2 regions of the Rossellomorea sp. DA94 genome follow, and region 2 is predicted to be linked to the other one. Evidence: a T-box and tRNA genes for the amino acid it is inferred to sense, from the RefSeq annotation. Region 2 holds a T-box; the other holds one or more tRNA genes.
The links. A T-box is a leader RNA that pairs with one kind of tRNA and senses whether it is charged. The one in region 2 lies ahead of pheS (phenylalanine--tRNA ligase subunit alpha), so its partner is inferred to be a tRNA-Phe.
Positions count from the first base shown of each region.

Region 1 (7,425 bases), 480 kb from region 2:
GCTCAGTTGGTAGAGCATCTGACTTTTAATCAGAGGGTCGAAGGTTCGAATCCTTCATGGCTCACCATTGATTTTTGCTTCGGCAAAATATCTTACCATTGTTTTTCTCCAATGTGAAAAACATAAATAAATGCGGGTGTGGCGGAATTGGCAGACGCACCAGACTTAGGATCTGGCGCCGCAAGGCGTGGGGGTTCAAGTCCCTTCACCCGCACCATTTCTTTTGCGGAAGTAGTTCAGTGGTAGAACACCACCTTGCCAAGGTGGGGGTCGCGGGTTCGAATCCCGTCTTCCGCTCCAGAGACTTGCCGGGGTGGCGGAACTGGCAGACGCACAGGACTTAAAATCCTGCGGTAGGTGACTACCGTACCGGTTCGATTCCGGTCCTCGGCACCAGGATTTTTTGCGAAGCAAAATAATCATCATTGATTTGCGTAAGCAAAATATCTATCCTTACGTTACTATTATAGAATTCATTTAGCGCCCGTAGCTCAATTGGATAGAGCGTTTGACTACGGATCAAAAGGTTAGGGGTTCGACTCCTCTCGGGCGCGCCATATATCGGGAAGTAGCTCAGCTTGGTAGAGCACTTGGTTTGGGACCAAGGGGTCGCAGGTTCGAATCCTGTCTTCCCGACCACCTTCTTTGGGGCCTTAGCTCAGCTGGGAGAGCGCCTGCTTTGCACGCAGGAGGTCAGCGGTTCGATCCCGCTAGGCTCCACCAAGATTTTTTGCACCAGCAAAATAATCTTCATTGATGTTTGCACAGCAAAAAATCCTATATGTTTTGCGAAAGTGAAACTGAATACTATGTTATATGTTTCTTGGCGGTGTAGCTCAGCTGGCTAGAGCGTACGGTTCATACCCGTGAGGTCGGGGGTTCGATCCCCTCCGCCGCTACCATTAGGGACCTTTAGCTCAGTTGGTTAGAGCAGACGGCTCATAACCGTCCGGTCGTAGGTTCGAGTCCTACAAGGTCCACCAAGTACCATTTTTATTACGGAGGAATACCCAAGTCCGGCTGAAGGGATCGGTCTTGAAAACCGACAGGGGTGTAACAGCCCGCGGGGGTTCGAATCCCCCTTCCTCCTCCATATTATCTTTTATATTTTATCGTCGCGGGGTGGAGCACGACCGAATAATCTTCGGAGCGTCTACATCAGCGCACCGACTGAGCAGCAACTTGAATAAGCTTACTGAAGTCGGGGTGGTTCTACGCGATACACAATGGGATAGTGGACACTTAAATATATTTTATCGTCGCGGGGTGGAGCAGTTCGGTAGCTCGTCGGGCTCATAACCCGAAGGTCGCAGGTTCAAATCCTGTCCCCGCAATACCATTTTGATTTGTTTATGAATTAGGAACTTGATAATTCGCGATGAGTCACGTATGGATAGTTATTTTCGCTAGCGCGAAGGTAATGAAACCTATTTTGCTAACGCAAAAAGCTTTGGTCCGGTAGTTCAGTTGGTTAGAATGCCTGCCTGTCACGCAGGAGGTCGCGGGTTCGAGTCCCGTCCGGACCGCCATTTTCATTAAAAGATAATGGTATTATTTTTTTCAAAACTAAGTAAGGCTCAGTAGCTCAGTTGGTAGAGCAATGGACTGAAAATCCATGTGTCGGCGGTTCGATTCCGTCCTGAGCCACCATTTTTTATTTAGACACATTATGGCGATTGTGGCGAAGTGGTTAACGCACCTGATTGTGGTTCAGGCATTCGTGGGTTCGATTCCCATCAGTCGCCCCATATTTTATTTTTTATTGCGGGTGTAGTTTAGTGGTAAAACCTCAGCCTTCCAAGCTGATGATGAGGGTTCGATTCCCTTCACCCGCTCCAATTTATTTTTTGGGCCTATAGCTCAGCTGGTTAGAGCGCACGCCTGATAAGCGTGAGGTCGGTGGTTCGAGTCCACTTAGGCCCACCATTTCATTATTCCGCAGTAGCTCAGTGGTAGAGCTATCGGCTGTTAACCGATCGGTCGCAAGTTCGAATCTTGCCTGCGGAGCCATATTTGGAGAAGTACTCAAGTGGCTGAAGAGGCGCCCCTGCTAAGGGTGTAGGTCGGGCAACTGGCGCGAGGGTTCAAATCCCTCCTTCTCCGCCATTTAGGCCCATTGGTCAAGCGGTTAAGACACCGCCCTTTCACGGCGGTAACACGGGTTCGAATCCCGTATGGGTCATTATGAAGAGACTATCATTCTTGATAGTCTTTTTTTGTTGTACAAAGTAGTACTTTGGCTTGAAATGAAGCTGATATAAGCATGCTTTATATGAAAAAATATGTTCCTGGTTTCTGCGTCATTGGATATATTATCGACTTTCCCCGATATATTATCGACTTTCCCGGTATATGATCCACTTCCCCCGTTTTATTATCAACTTCACTTCATACAAATCAAATTTTCCAGTGCGGAAGAGAAGGTCAGTGATCATCGAAAAACAAGGTCATCAAACACCACTTTCCTCCCTTTATTCGACACAGCTGCTTCATCTTCCAACCAACCAAAATCTTATACAAAATACCGGAATCCTTCTATATTCCCTACATATTTTAGCTTTTTTCATGAAAAAACTTTCGACAAATTCCGCTAAGGATTCAACGTATTTCCCCTATGTTTTTACAATGTAAACCTTACCATTTAGAATAACTTTCCAAATAAACCGCTTTTTCATATATGCATGTAGTAAATTGTCGTAATTGAACGACGATTATAAAGAGGATTTTGGTGATGTTGTGAGAAAGTAGTTATGTAGATTGAAAAAATGTAGGTGAGATGATGAACGCAATGACCATAACAGATTACGATGTGTTTTTGTTTCATGAGGGAAATTTGCAGCAGGCCTATCAGTTTATGGGTGCACATGTGAGAAGGGATTCCACTGGGACCTATACAGAATTTTGCGTTTGGGCACCGAAAGCAAGGCATGTTTCATTGGTGGGGTCCTTTAATCAATGGAATGGGAATGGATATGATCTAAAAAAGCGGAATAGTGAAGGTTTGTGGACGATTCGAGTCGATCAAGACCTGACGGGAGAAACGTATAAGTATGAGATTACGACTCCCCTGGGTGCAAAGAAGCTGAAGGCGGATCCGTACGGGTTTGCCTCTGAGAAGCGCCCTCATACGGCAAGCGTCGTGTATGAGCTGGATGGCTTTCGATGGGAAGATGAGAAGTGGCTCGAGAACCGTTCATCCACTACCATCTACGACAAGCCAATGGCGATTTATGAAGTCCATTTAGGTACGTGGAAGAAGGAAGCAGGAACGTTTCTATCTTATAGGGAATTAGCGCAGCAATTGATTCCCCATGTGAAGGAGCAGGGATTCACCCATATTGAGCTGCTGCCTGTCACGGAGCATCCATTTGACCGGTCTTGGGGTTATCAGGGTACGGGTTATTATTCCCCTACCAGTCGCTACGGCTCACCACATGATTTGATGGCATTTGTGAATGAATGTCATTTACATAATATTGGCGTGATCCTGGATTGGGTCCCAGGTCATTTTTGTAAGGATGCGCATGGGTTATATAAGTTCGATGGTTCGTTCGCCTATGAGTACAGTGAGGAAAGGGACCGGGAGAATTATACGTGGGGAACGGCGAACTTTGATTTAGGTAAAGGGGAAGTGAGGAGTTTCCTGATTTCAAACGCCCGCTTCTGGATGGATCAGTATCATATCGATGGCTTCAGGATCGATGCGGTGGCGAACATCATCTATTGGGCGAATCAGGGTGAGCTTAACCCGAATGAAGGCGCCATACAGTTTTTGAAAAACTTGAACAAGGCCGTTTTTGAGTTTGATTCTTCGATTTTGATGATTGCAGAGGATTCTACGGACTGGCCACAGGTGACGTCTCCCGTTCATTATGGAGGACTGGGATTTAATTATAAGTGGAATATGGGATGGATGAATGACGTCCTTAAATATATGGAAACCGATCCATCTGAACGAAGGCATGTGCATTCTCTCATCACGTTTTCACTGTTATATGCCTTTTCAGAGAATTATGTTCTTCCCTTCTCCCATGATGAAGTGGTGCATGGGAAGAAGTCGTTATTAAATAAAATGCCCGGGGATTACTGGCAGAAATTTGCTCAATATCGGTTGCTTCTGAGCTTCATGATGGCTCATCCAGGTAAAAAGCTTCTGTTCATGGGAAGTGAACTGGCCCCGTTTTCAGAATGGAAGGACCTTGAGGAATTGGATTGGCATTTACTGGATTACGAATTTCATCACAAATTCAATTCATATTTTAAAGAGCTTATGCATTTATATAAAGGTGCTGAACCATTATTTCAGATGGATCATCGTTCAGACGGGTTCCAGTGGGTTGACGTAAATAATGCAGAGCAGCAGATTTTCTCTTTCATCCGTTATGGGATAGAGAAGGGAGATCATCTTGTGGTGATCTGCAATTTCAGTCCTCATGTGTATCACCAGTATAAGGTGGGGGTAGATAAGGTTTCTTCGTATGAAGAGATCTGGAATAGTGATGATGGAAGGTTTGGAGGTTCCCATCAAGTGAACCCCAACCCGCTTACCGTGCACAATCAACCGTATCATGGAAGGGATGGGTATGTGGAAATGACGATTCCACCATACGCAGCCGTTTATTTAAGACCAATCGAGTGAAAGGGGAGAAGAGTAATGGCAAAAGGTAGATGTGTGGCCATGTTATTAGCAGGTGGAAAAGGGAGCAGGTTGAGTTCATTGACGAAGAGTCTGGCGAAACCGGCCGTACCATTTGGAGGAAAGTACCGTATCATTGATTTTACCCTGAGCAATTGTACGAACTCAGGCATCGACACAGTCGGTGTTCTTACCCAGTACCAGCCCTTGGTATTGAATTCGTATATCGGAATCGGGAGTGCGTGGGACCTTGACCGCAAAAACGGTGGGGTGACAGTCCTGCCTCCATATGCTGAATCATCCGAGATGCGCTGGTATACGGGGACGGCAAGCGCCATCTATCAAAATATGAATTACCTTGAGCAATATGATCCCGAGTACGTATTGATTCTGTCGGGTGATCACATTTACAAAATGGATTATAGTAAAATGCTTGATTATCATATCGAGAAAAAAGCGGATGTCTCGATTTCAGTCATTGAAGTGGGCTGGGATGAAGCGAGTCGTTTCGGACTGATGAACACGAATGAGGATATGCGTGTCACGGAGTTTGAAGAAAAACCGCCTTTCCCGAAAAGCAATCTTGCCTCGATGGGCATTTACATCTTCAATTATTCCGTGCTAAAGGATTATTTGGAGATGGATGAACGGAATCCGGACTCAAGCCATGACTTTGGGAAGGATGTCATTCCTCTCCTCCTTGATGAAAAGAAGAAACTGATGGCTTATCCATTTGAAGGCTATTGGAAGGATGTCGGTACGGTCAAGAGCCTTTGGGAAGCGAATATGGATCTAATAGATGAACAGAATGAACTGAATCTGTTCGATCATGATTGGAGAGTGTATTCGGTTAATCCGAATGAGCCTCCTCAATATATTTCAGAAGAAGCCCTTGTAGAGGGATCTCTTGTAAATGAAGGATGTACGATTGAAGGAACGATTCAAAAGTCTGTCCTCTTCCAGGGAACAACGGTGAAAAAAGGAGCGCATGTCAGTCGTTCAGTCATCATGCCGGACGCTGTCGTTGAAGAAAACGTCTATATCGAGCAGGCGATCGTGCCGTCGAATGTAAGAGTTCCAAAGGGCTTATGCATCATGCCGGAAGAGGGATCCGATGAAGTGATCCTCGTGACGGAATCATTCATTGAAGCACTGCTGGAGCAGGAAAGAGTATAAGGTTCAAGACCATCTTAACAACATTAGAGGAGGAGAAGTGTTTTGAAAAATACGATGCTTGGTGTTATTGATGCTACGAGTTACTACGATTCCTTGGAGGATTTATTATTACATCGCTCATTGGCGGCCCTTCCGATTGCCGGGAGATACCGGTTGATTGACTTTGTCCTTTCCAATATGGTGAATTCCGATATCGGCAGCGTTGCGATCTTTCCAAAGTTTCAATACAGATCCCTGATGGATCATCTCGGATCAGGCAAGAACTGGGATCTGAACCGGAAGCGGGATGGCTTGTTTTTCTTTCCTGCTCCTGGACTGGAAGCGAATGAAGAGGGTGTAGGGTCCTTTAATCACTTTGCCCATCATATGGACTACTTCAGACGCAGTACCCAGGAGTACGCCCTGATCAGCAATTGCTTCACGTTATGTAACATCGATTATCAACCCGTACTGGAACGTCATATCCGTATCGGTTGTGATATAACGGAAATGCGTCACAACGGCAGCTCCTTGGATATGTACTTGGTCAAAACGTCTACATTGATTGATTTGGTCGAGAACAGGCGTGAAACGGGCTACACATGTATGCAGGATGTAGTGGACGACATGGATAGCGGATTCAAGGTGTGCGGCTATGAGCATGCAGGATTTGTTCAAACGATTGATTCCATTGAAGAATACTATGATGCGAGCATGAAGCTTATGAACCTATCCTATTGGAAAGAGCTGTTCAAGAAAGATATGCCCATTTATACGAAAGTGAAGGATGAGCCGCCGACACGCTATACATCGGCTGCAAGCGTGAAAAACAGCATCATCGCCAATGGATGCTTCATTGAAGGCCAAGTGAAGAATTCTACTATGTTCAGAGCGGTGAAGGTTGGCAGGAATACCACAATTTCTAACAGCATCATTATGCAGAAGAGCCAAATTGGAGATAACTGTGTACTGGAGAATGTGATTCTGGATAAAGATGTGAGGATAGAAGATGGTGTCAAGCTTATCGGGGAAGCAAACAATCCAATCGTCATTCGCAAAGGGATGATTCAAGGAGCGCTGATGAATTCGTGAAAGTGTTATTTGTAGTATCTGAGTGTGTCCCATTTATTAAATCCGGGGGCTTGGCCGACGTTGCTGGTGCTCTGCCCAAGGAGTTAAGAAGTTTAGGCACGGATGTCAGGGTGATTCTGCCTAAATACGGCGGGATTCCTCAAGCATTCCGTTCAAAAATGAAACGGAAGAAAGAATTTTTCGTGTCGGTAGGCTGGAGAAATCAGTATTGTGGCATTGAAGAGTACAGTGAAAATGGCGTGACCTATTATTTTGTGGATAATGAATATTACTTTAACCGGGAGCGATTATACGGATACTTTGACGATGGAGAAAGATTCTCCTATTTTACAAGGGCTGTGTTGGAAAGCATCGCTGTTCTTGATTTCTATCCTGATGTGATTCATTGTCACGATTGGCATACGGGCATGGTTCCGTTCTTACTCAGAAGCGAGTATCAGGAGAGACCGGGCTACTCATTCATCCGCAGCGTATTCACGATTCATAATCTGCAATTTCAAGGAATCTACCCTAAAGAAGTGATGACGGACTTACTGGCTATC
Region 1 is NZ_CP122397.1:3,745,493-3,752,917, reverse strand. It holds tRNA gene P8596_RS19585 (tRNA-Lys) at 1-67, shown strand, start outside; tRNA gene P8596_RS19580 (tRNA-Leu) at 133-217, shown strand; tRNA gene P8596_RS19575 (tRNA-Gly) at 226-300, shown strand; tRNA gene P8596_RS19570 (tRNA-Leu) at 308-396, shown strand; tRNA gene P8596_RS19565 (tRNA-Arg) at 481-557, shown strand; tRNA gene P8596_RS19560 (tRNA-Pro) at 563-639, shown strand; tRNA gene P8596_RS19555 (tRNA-Ala) at 648-723, shown strand; tRNA gene P8596_RS19550 (tRNA-Met) at 826-902, shown strand; tRNA gene P8596_RS19545 (tRNA-Ile) at 907-983, shown strand; tRNA gene P8596_RS19540 (tRNA-Ser) at 1,001-1,093, shown strand; tRNA gene P8596_RS19535 (tRNA-Met) at 1,261-1,334, shown strand; tRNA gene P8596_RS19530 (tRNA-Asp) at 1,453-1,529, shown strand; tRNA gene P8596_RS19525 (tRNA-Phe) at 1,575-1,650, shown strand; tRNA gene P8596_RS19520 (tRNA-His) at 1,673-1,748, shown strand; tRNA gene P8596_RS19515 (tRNA-Gly) at 1,765-1,838, shown strand; tRNA gene P8596_RS19510 (tRNA-Ile) at 1,850-1,926, shown strand; tRNA gene P8596_RS19505 (tRNA-Asn) at 1,936-2,010, shown strand; tRNA gene P8596_RS19500 (tRNA-Ser) at 2,016-2,106, shown strand; tRNA gene P8596_RS19495 (tRNA-Glu) at 2,111-2,182, shown strand; partial or broken gene glgB (1,4-alpha-glucan branching enzyme) at 2,780-4,776, shown strand; gene P8596_RS19485 (glucose-1-phosphate adenylyltransferase) at 4,679-5,812, shown strand; gene P8596_RS19480 (GlgC family sugar phosphate nucleotidyltransferase) at 5,855-6,883, shown strand; gene glgA (glycogen synthase GlgA) at 6,880-7,425, shown strand, end outside.
Region 1: it encodes a tRNA-Phe, which carries the amino acid that the T-box ahead of pheS (phenylalanine--tRNA ligase subunit alpha) is inferred to sense. The anticodon was not compared.

Region 2 (7,425 bases):
CGATCACCGTGGTGAGCGCTTACGTAAAAAAAGAGCAGATCCCACTCATGAAAGAGCTCGGGGTCAAAGATTCCAAAAACCTATCCGACCCTCAAATCATCAGTATTGCCAGGGACCTGATTTCCACCATTCCCTATTCACTGCTCATTCTCCACAACCCGAAATACAATGAGATGCAGGCAAAAGGAATGACCCAGGGGAAGATGAAAGCACTCCTTCATAACAAAGCCATACTGAACCTGCTGGAAAAGATGGCTCCGGAACAACCAGAAGGCATCTTGATCGATCAGTTCGTCGAAAAGAATACATATTTCAAACACATCGCTGCCCAATCGAAAATCCAGCGGGAACGCGTATACTTCAGCACAAAAGGTGAAAGCATCCATCTGGCAGTCGCAGCGGCATCGATCATCGCGCGCTACGCATTCTTAAAAGAAATGGACAAGCTGAGTGCCAAAGCAGGTGTAGAAATACCGAAAGGCGCCGGTAAACACGTAGATGTGGCAGCCGCGAAGATCATCAAACGAAAAGGGATCGAAGAATTACAGTCCATGACGAAATGGCATTTCGCCAATAGTGAAAAGGCGATGAGGTTGGCGAGGAAATGAGGATGATGGCCCCACTGGTGTCGCTGGTGGGGTTTTTTTGTTTGGGTTTTTTGGGGTGGTGGGGTTGGTGTTCAGCAGGATAATTTTGGTTGGTATTCAGCTACTGATTTTTCTTTGTTTTTCAGCAGGTGAAGTTTGGTGTTTTTTTAGCTGTTGAATGTTGGGGATATTTCAGCAGGAGAATTTCCCCGTTTTTTCTCCTGTTGAATATACGTCATATTTCACCTGCTGAATTCCACCATTATTTCTCCTGTCAAAATCCCCTCCTATTTCAACAGGCAAACAATCCCACACCACATACAAAAAAAGATGCCAGACCAATGTCTGACACCTCTCTCCAAAAGTCGAATTATCCTCTCAATTCGGCTCCTGCTTTTTCTTTTACGGTTGCGAGTACTCCATCATGCACTTTCACCACTTCTTCATCGGTCAATGTTTTTGCCGGATCGAAGTATTTCAAGGAGAATGCAAGTGATTTCTTGCCTGCTTCCATATGCTCGCCTTCATACAGGTCGAAGACGGACACTTCTTTCAGAAGTTTTCCTCCTGCTTCTTTGATGATGGATGCCAGGTCCCCGGCTTTCACATCCGTGTTCACTACAAGGGCGATATCCCTTGTGATCGATGGATGGCGCGGGATCGGCGTGTAGCTTAGGCCTGGCTTTTCATAATGGAAGACAGGTGATGCCTTCAGTTCGAACACATACGTTTCGTTGAGATCCAGTTCTTTTTCCGCTTCCGGATGGATTGCTCCGACGAAACCGATCACTTCGTTGTCAAGTAAGATCTCGGCCGTACGTCCAGGGTGCATGCCGTCTACGGTTGCCTGACGGAATGAGATGGCTTCTGATACACCGATTTCTTCGAACATTCCCTCCAGGATCCCTTTGGCCACATAGAAGTCGACTGGCTTTTTCTCGCCTTGCCAAGGGTGCTGGTGCCACAGGCCGGTCAGCGCTCCTGCAATATGCTCTTCTTCCTGAGGAAGTTCTTCGCCTGTTTCCGTTAAGAATACGGATCCCACTTCATAAAAGGCTAGAGAATCATTTTGACGGGCCTTGTTATATGAAACCACTTCAAGCAGCTGCGGAATGATGCTTAAACGAAGGTTGCTGCGTTCTTCACTCATCGGCATCAATAAGCGGACAGGCTCCCTTACGTCCAGCGCATATTGGCTTGCTTTCTTGTCGTTTGTCAATGAATACGTGATCGCTTGCAGGAGTCCCGCTCCTTCCAGGTATCGGCGGACCGTACGGCGCTTCAGTTGGTGATTCGAAAGGCCACCAGGTGTTGCCTCTCCTTCTGGAAGTGTCATCGGAAGATTGTCATAACCGTAAAGGCGGGCCACTTCTTCCAGTAAATCTTCAGGGATGGTGATATCCCCTCTTCTTGTAGGAGCCGTTACGACGAATGTTCCGCCGTTTACTTCTGCATCAAATTGAAGTCGGCGGAAAATATCTTCCACTGTTTCAACGGAAATGGCTGTTCCAAGTGAAGAATTGATTTTTTCTAGCGTAATCTCTACTTTTACTGGCTCTACGTCCAATTCATTGAATAAAACAGTACCTTCGAGAACTTCCCCTCCTGCATATTCAGCCATCAGTTCAGCCGCTCTTTCCCCGGCTTTCAGGACACGATTCGGATCCACACCCTTTTCATAACGGGTGCTGGCTTCGCTTCTGAGTCCGTGGTCTTTCGATGCACCTCTGACAATGGCACCGGTGAAGTAAGCTGCTTCAAGAAGGACCGTCGTCGTATCGTTCTGGACTTCTGAATTGGCTCCACCCATCACTCCGGCAAGGGCAACGGGTTCAGTCCCGTTCGTAATCACAAGCTGGCTGCTTGATAGCGTTCTTTCCGCATCATCCAGGGTCACGAATGTTTCGCCGTCGTTTGCCCGGCGCACAAGGATTTCCTTTGAACCGAGACGGTCGTAGTCGAAAGCATGGAGCGGTTGACCATATTCCAACAGTACGTAGTTCGTTATATCCACTACGTTGTTGTGGGGACGGATTCCTGCAGAAATCAGTGCATTTTGCATCCAAAGTGGAGATGGACCGATTTTGACATTTTTGATGATTTTAGCCCCGTAAAGAGGATTATCTTCTTTTGCTTCTACTTTTACCGATACATAATCCGAAGCTTTTTCGTTGCCTTCTGATACCTCGGCTGTCGGAAGCTTTACGTCACGGTCCAGGATGGCTGCGACTTCATACGCCACTCCAAGCATGCTTAAGCAATCAGAACGATTGGGTGTCAATCCTAATTCGAGGATCGCATCATCCAGGTTCAATAATTCAACGGCATTGCGACCGACTTCGACCTCATCACTGAATACGTAGATTCCCTCTGCATGCTCTTTCGGTACGAGCTTTCCTTCGACTCCAAGCTCTTGCAGGGAACAGATCATCCCGTGGGATGCTTCGCCGCGAAGTTTGGCTTTTTTGATTTTGAAGTTACCAGGAAGGACCGCCCCTACTTTCGCGACAGCCACTTTTTGGCCCTTTGCTACGTTCGGTGCCCCGCAAATAATTTGGACAGGCTCTTCTTCCCCTACGTCCACAAGGCATTTATTTAACTTATCCGCATCGGGATGCGGCTCACATTGCAAGACATGCCCGACGACCACATTTTTGATCTCTTCGCCGATCCGTTCGACACCTTCGACTTCGATCCCGCTTCTTGTAATCTTCTCTGCCAACTCTTCAGGAGTTGTGCCTGATAAGTCTACATAATTTTCTAACCATTTATATGAAACAAACATGTGTTAGTACCTCCCTATCGTTTTCTTTACTCTTGTGTTCCGAACTGTGTCACAAAGCGAGTATCGTTTGTGTAGAAATGACGGATATCATCGATGCCATATTTTAGCATGGCAATACGCTCTGGTCCCATACCAAACGCGAAACCTGTATATTTCTTCGAATCAAATCCAGCCATTTCAAGGACATTCGGATGAACCATCCCTGCTCCAAGGATTTCGATCCAGCCTGTGCCTTTACATACGCGGCAGCCTTTTCCTCCACAGATCTTACATGAGATATCCATCTCGACAGATGGCTCTGTGAATGGGAAAAAGCTCGGGCGCAAGCGGATTTCACGGTCTTCACCGAACATTTTCTTAGCAAATACATTCAGCGTTCCTTTCAGGTCACTCATGCGGATGTTTTCGTCGATGACAAGGCCCTCGATCTGGGTGAATTGATGGGAATGTGTCGCGTCATCTGTATCACGTCGGTACACTTTCCCGGGACAGATGATCTTGATGGGTCCCTTTCCTTTGGCCAGTTCCATCGTCCTTGCCTGAACCGGTGACGTGTGGGTACGCAAAAGGGTTTCTTCCGTAATATAGAAAGAATCCTGCATATCACGTGCCGGATGTCCTTTAGGGAGGTTCAGGGCTTCGAAGTTATAATAGTCCTTCTCGACTTCCGGTCCTTCAGCAACCGTATAGCCCATGCCGATGAAGAGGTCTTCGATTTCTTCCACGATCATCGTCAGGGGATGGTGATTCCCTTTTTTCACAGGGCGACCGGGTAACGTGACATCGATCGTTTCAGATTGAAGCTTCTTTTCGACCGCTTCTTTTTCAAGAACAGCCTGCTTTGCTTCGATGGTTTCGGTGATCGCTCCACGAACTTCATTGGCAAGTGCCCCCATTTTAGGACGCTCTTCCGCTGAGAGTTTACCCATTCCTTTTAAGGCTTCGGTGACAGGTCCTTTTTTGCCTAAATAAGCAACGCGGATATTGTTCAGTTCTTTCAGATCTTGTGCTTCGTTCACTTTTTCGATGGCTTCTTGTTGAAGGGATCGTAATTTGTCCTCCATTGTTCTTCCTCCTTTAATGTATATCGTCCGAATGTTTCGTTGGATTGGTTTTTAAACAAATAAAAAAACCCCATCCCAAAAAGGGACGAGGTTTATATCGCGGTACCACCCTTATAAGCATATCCACAGGGGGATCTGCTCACTTCATTCGGATAACGGCTTATGCCGGAGCATCTTTACATTCACATTGGAATGGTCCCGATGCCAACTCAAGAGGTGAAATGTTCACATCATGTTTTCTTAAGAATGCTTACAGTCCAGGGCATTCTCTCCCTTGAAGAAGGTCATGTGTTACTTTCCTCTTTCAACGTTTTTAAAGTTATATGTGCATTATTATAGTGAATTTCACGGCATAATTCAAACCTTTTCACGAAATTCACTGCCCATTTTTAAAATAGTACAATAAAATGCCTGCCGCAATGGCCACATTCAAGGATTCACTCTTACCGTAAATAGGGATGTAGAGGTTCCGGTCCGTTTCCTTTAACAGGTCCTTCGACATGCCGTTCCCCTCATTCCCTACGATGAGGGCATAGGAAGATTGCGGGCTGATCGACGTGTACTCCACTCCGTTTTCAAGTGCCGTCCCATACACGGGGATGCCGCGCTCTTTCAGGGCTGAAATGGTTTCAGGCAGTTCTTTTCTGACGATCGGAATATGAAAATGACTTCCTTGTGCCGAGCGCAACACTTTCGGATTATAAGGGTCCACCGTCCCTTTTCCCAACACGACCATATCGATTCCCGCCGCATCGGCTGTACGGATGATGGTGCCGATATTGCCAGGATCCTGAAGGCCGTCGAGAAGCATGAATGTGGATGCCTGATCGGGGTCATACTCATCTTCTCTTTGCCTGCATATCGCAAAGATCCCTTGAGAGGTCTCGGTATCAGAGAGGATTTTCCCGACTTCATCCGATACCATGGTGACAGATACCGAGTCCACCGTCCATTTCTGGGGAAGATCGATTCCTTCCACGAGGATCAACTCAAGGACCGTATCCTCCTGCTTTAATGCTTCTTCCACAAGGTGAAATCCTTCAATGATATATGTGCGGGTGAGATCCCGTTCTTTTTTCGTCAATAATTTCTTCCACTGCTTCACAACAGGATTTTTCGAGGATTGAATATACTTCAATCGTATCCGCTCCTTTTGATTACTATTCAAGGTCTCATTATACCTTAACTTCCATACATAATAAATTCAATTTGAGACAAGATAACAATGAATTCCTCATCCTAGCAAAAAGGAGAAATGCGTGATGAATCTTAACTTACGAAAAGCGATCATACACAATGTATCTGGTAACAACCAGGACGAATTGAGAGACACCATCGTGGATGCCATCCAGGGGGGAGAAGAAAAAACCCTCCCAGGTCTCGGTGTACTCCTTGAAGTCTTCTGGCAAAACGCCGATCCAGAGGAACAGAAAATGGTCCTTGAAACATTAGAGGAATCATTGCAGCAGCAACAAATGCAATAAAGGCATGGGCAATCCTGAATCGGGGTTGCCCTTGTTTTTTTCCCTTGAATGGTTTTAGCCTCACTCCTTCAGTGGTAATACAACATACATAAGAAAACGAAGGGGGAGAAAAAGGGATGAGTCAAAAGAAAAGCGCCTTATTGATCATCGACATGATTAATACGTTTGACTTCCAAGGTGGAGAAAAATTACATGAAAACACAATGAACATCGTCGGAAACATCCGCGATTTGAAGGAGAAAGCGAAGGAATCCGGGCTGCCTGTCATCTATGTGAATGACAACTACGGCCTTTGGCAGGACAATATGAATGATATCATCGAGGAATGCAAAAAAGGGAAAGGCAAAGACGTGATTGAAAAACTCCATCCCGATACAGACGATTATTTTATCATCAAACCGAAACATTCCTGTTTTTTCGGGACTCAGCTTGATATCCTGCTTCATCAGCTGGATGTGAAGCATCTGATTCTAACAGGGATTGCAGGTGACATCTGTGTGCTGTATACCGCCAATGACGCCTATATGAGGGAATATGACATGTCGATACCAAAGGACTGCATGGCATCTGAAACCGAGGAGGACAATGAAAGCGCGATCCGCATCATCAAGAAGACGATTGACGCCGATATGACCTCTTCGAAAGAAATGACATTTGAATAAAGACAAAATAAAGAGACCCTGATCTAAAAGGGTCTCTCTCATTGCAATCAATCAAACGTAATCTTCGCCACGGTGTCGCTGTCTAGCTTCTTGATCACTTCTGTAATCAATTTAACTGCGTTCTCGTAATCATCACGATGCAACATCGCTGCATGTGAGTGGATATAACGTGTCGCAATGGTGATGGATAAGGCAGGAACTCCATTGGCTGTCAAATGGATCGCACCTGAATCCGTTCCTCCGCCTGCGATGGCATCGAATTGATACGGAATGTTATGCTCATCCGCAGTATCTGTCACGAAGTCGCGAAGTCCCTTGTGGGAAACCATGGACGCATCATATAAAATGATCTGTGGACCTTCACCCATTTTACTCGACGCTTCTTTATCAGAAACTCCAGGTGTATCCCCGGCGATTCCAACATCCACACCGAAGCCGATATCAGGCTGAATCTTGGCAGCAGCCGTTCTCGCGCCACGCAGGCCGACCTCTTCCTGTACGGTACCGACTCCATATACGACGTTCGGGTGACTCGCATCCTTCAGGTTTCTTAGTACATCGATGGCAATCGCACATCCAATGCGGTTATCCCATGCTTTCGCCAGTAGCATCTTCTCGTTGTTCATCACCGTGAATTCGAAATGAGGGACCACCATATCTCCCGGTTTCACTCCCCATTCCAGTACTTCTTCACGGCTTGAGGCACCGATATCAATGAACATATCTTTGATGTCCACCGGTTTTTTGCGTGCTTCCGGAGGCAGGATATGCGGCGGCTTGGAACCGATCACACCCGTCACTTCCCCTTGACTCGTCACGATCGTCACACGTTGGGCAAGCATG
Region 2 is NZ_CP122397.1:3,268,674-3,276,098, forward strand. It holds gene rnhC (ribonuclease HIII) at 1-608, shown strand, start outside; gene pheT (phenylalanine--tRNA ligase subunit beta) at 958-3,372, opposite strand; gene pheS (phenylalanine--tRNA ligase subunit alpha) at 3,399-4,436, opposite strand; T-box leader at 4,515-4,753, opposite strand; gene P8596_RS17045 (TrmH family RNA methyltransferase) at 4,813-5,574, opposite strand; gene sspI (small acid-soluble spore protein SspI) at 5,699-5,920, shown strand; gene P8596_RS17055 (cysteine hydrolase family protein) at 6,037-6,582, shown strand; gene P8596_RS17060 (M42 family metallopeptidase) at 6,630-7,425, opposite strand, start outside.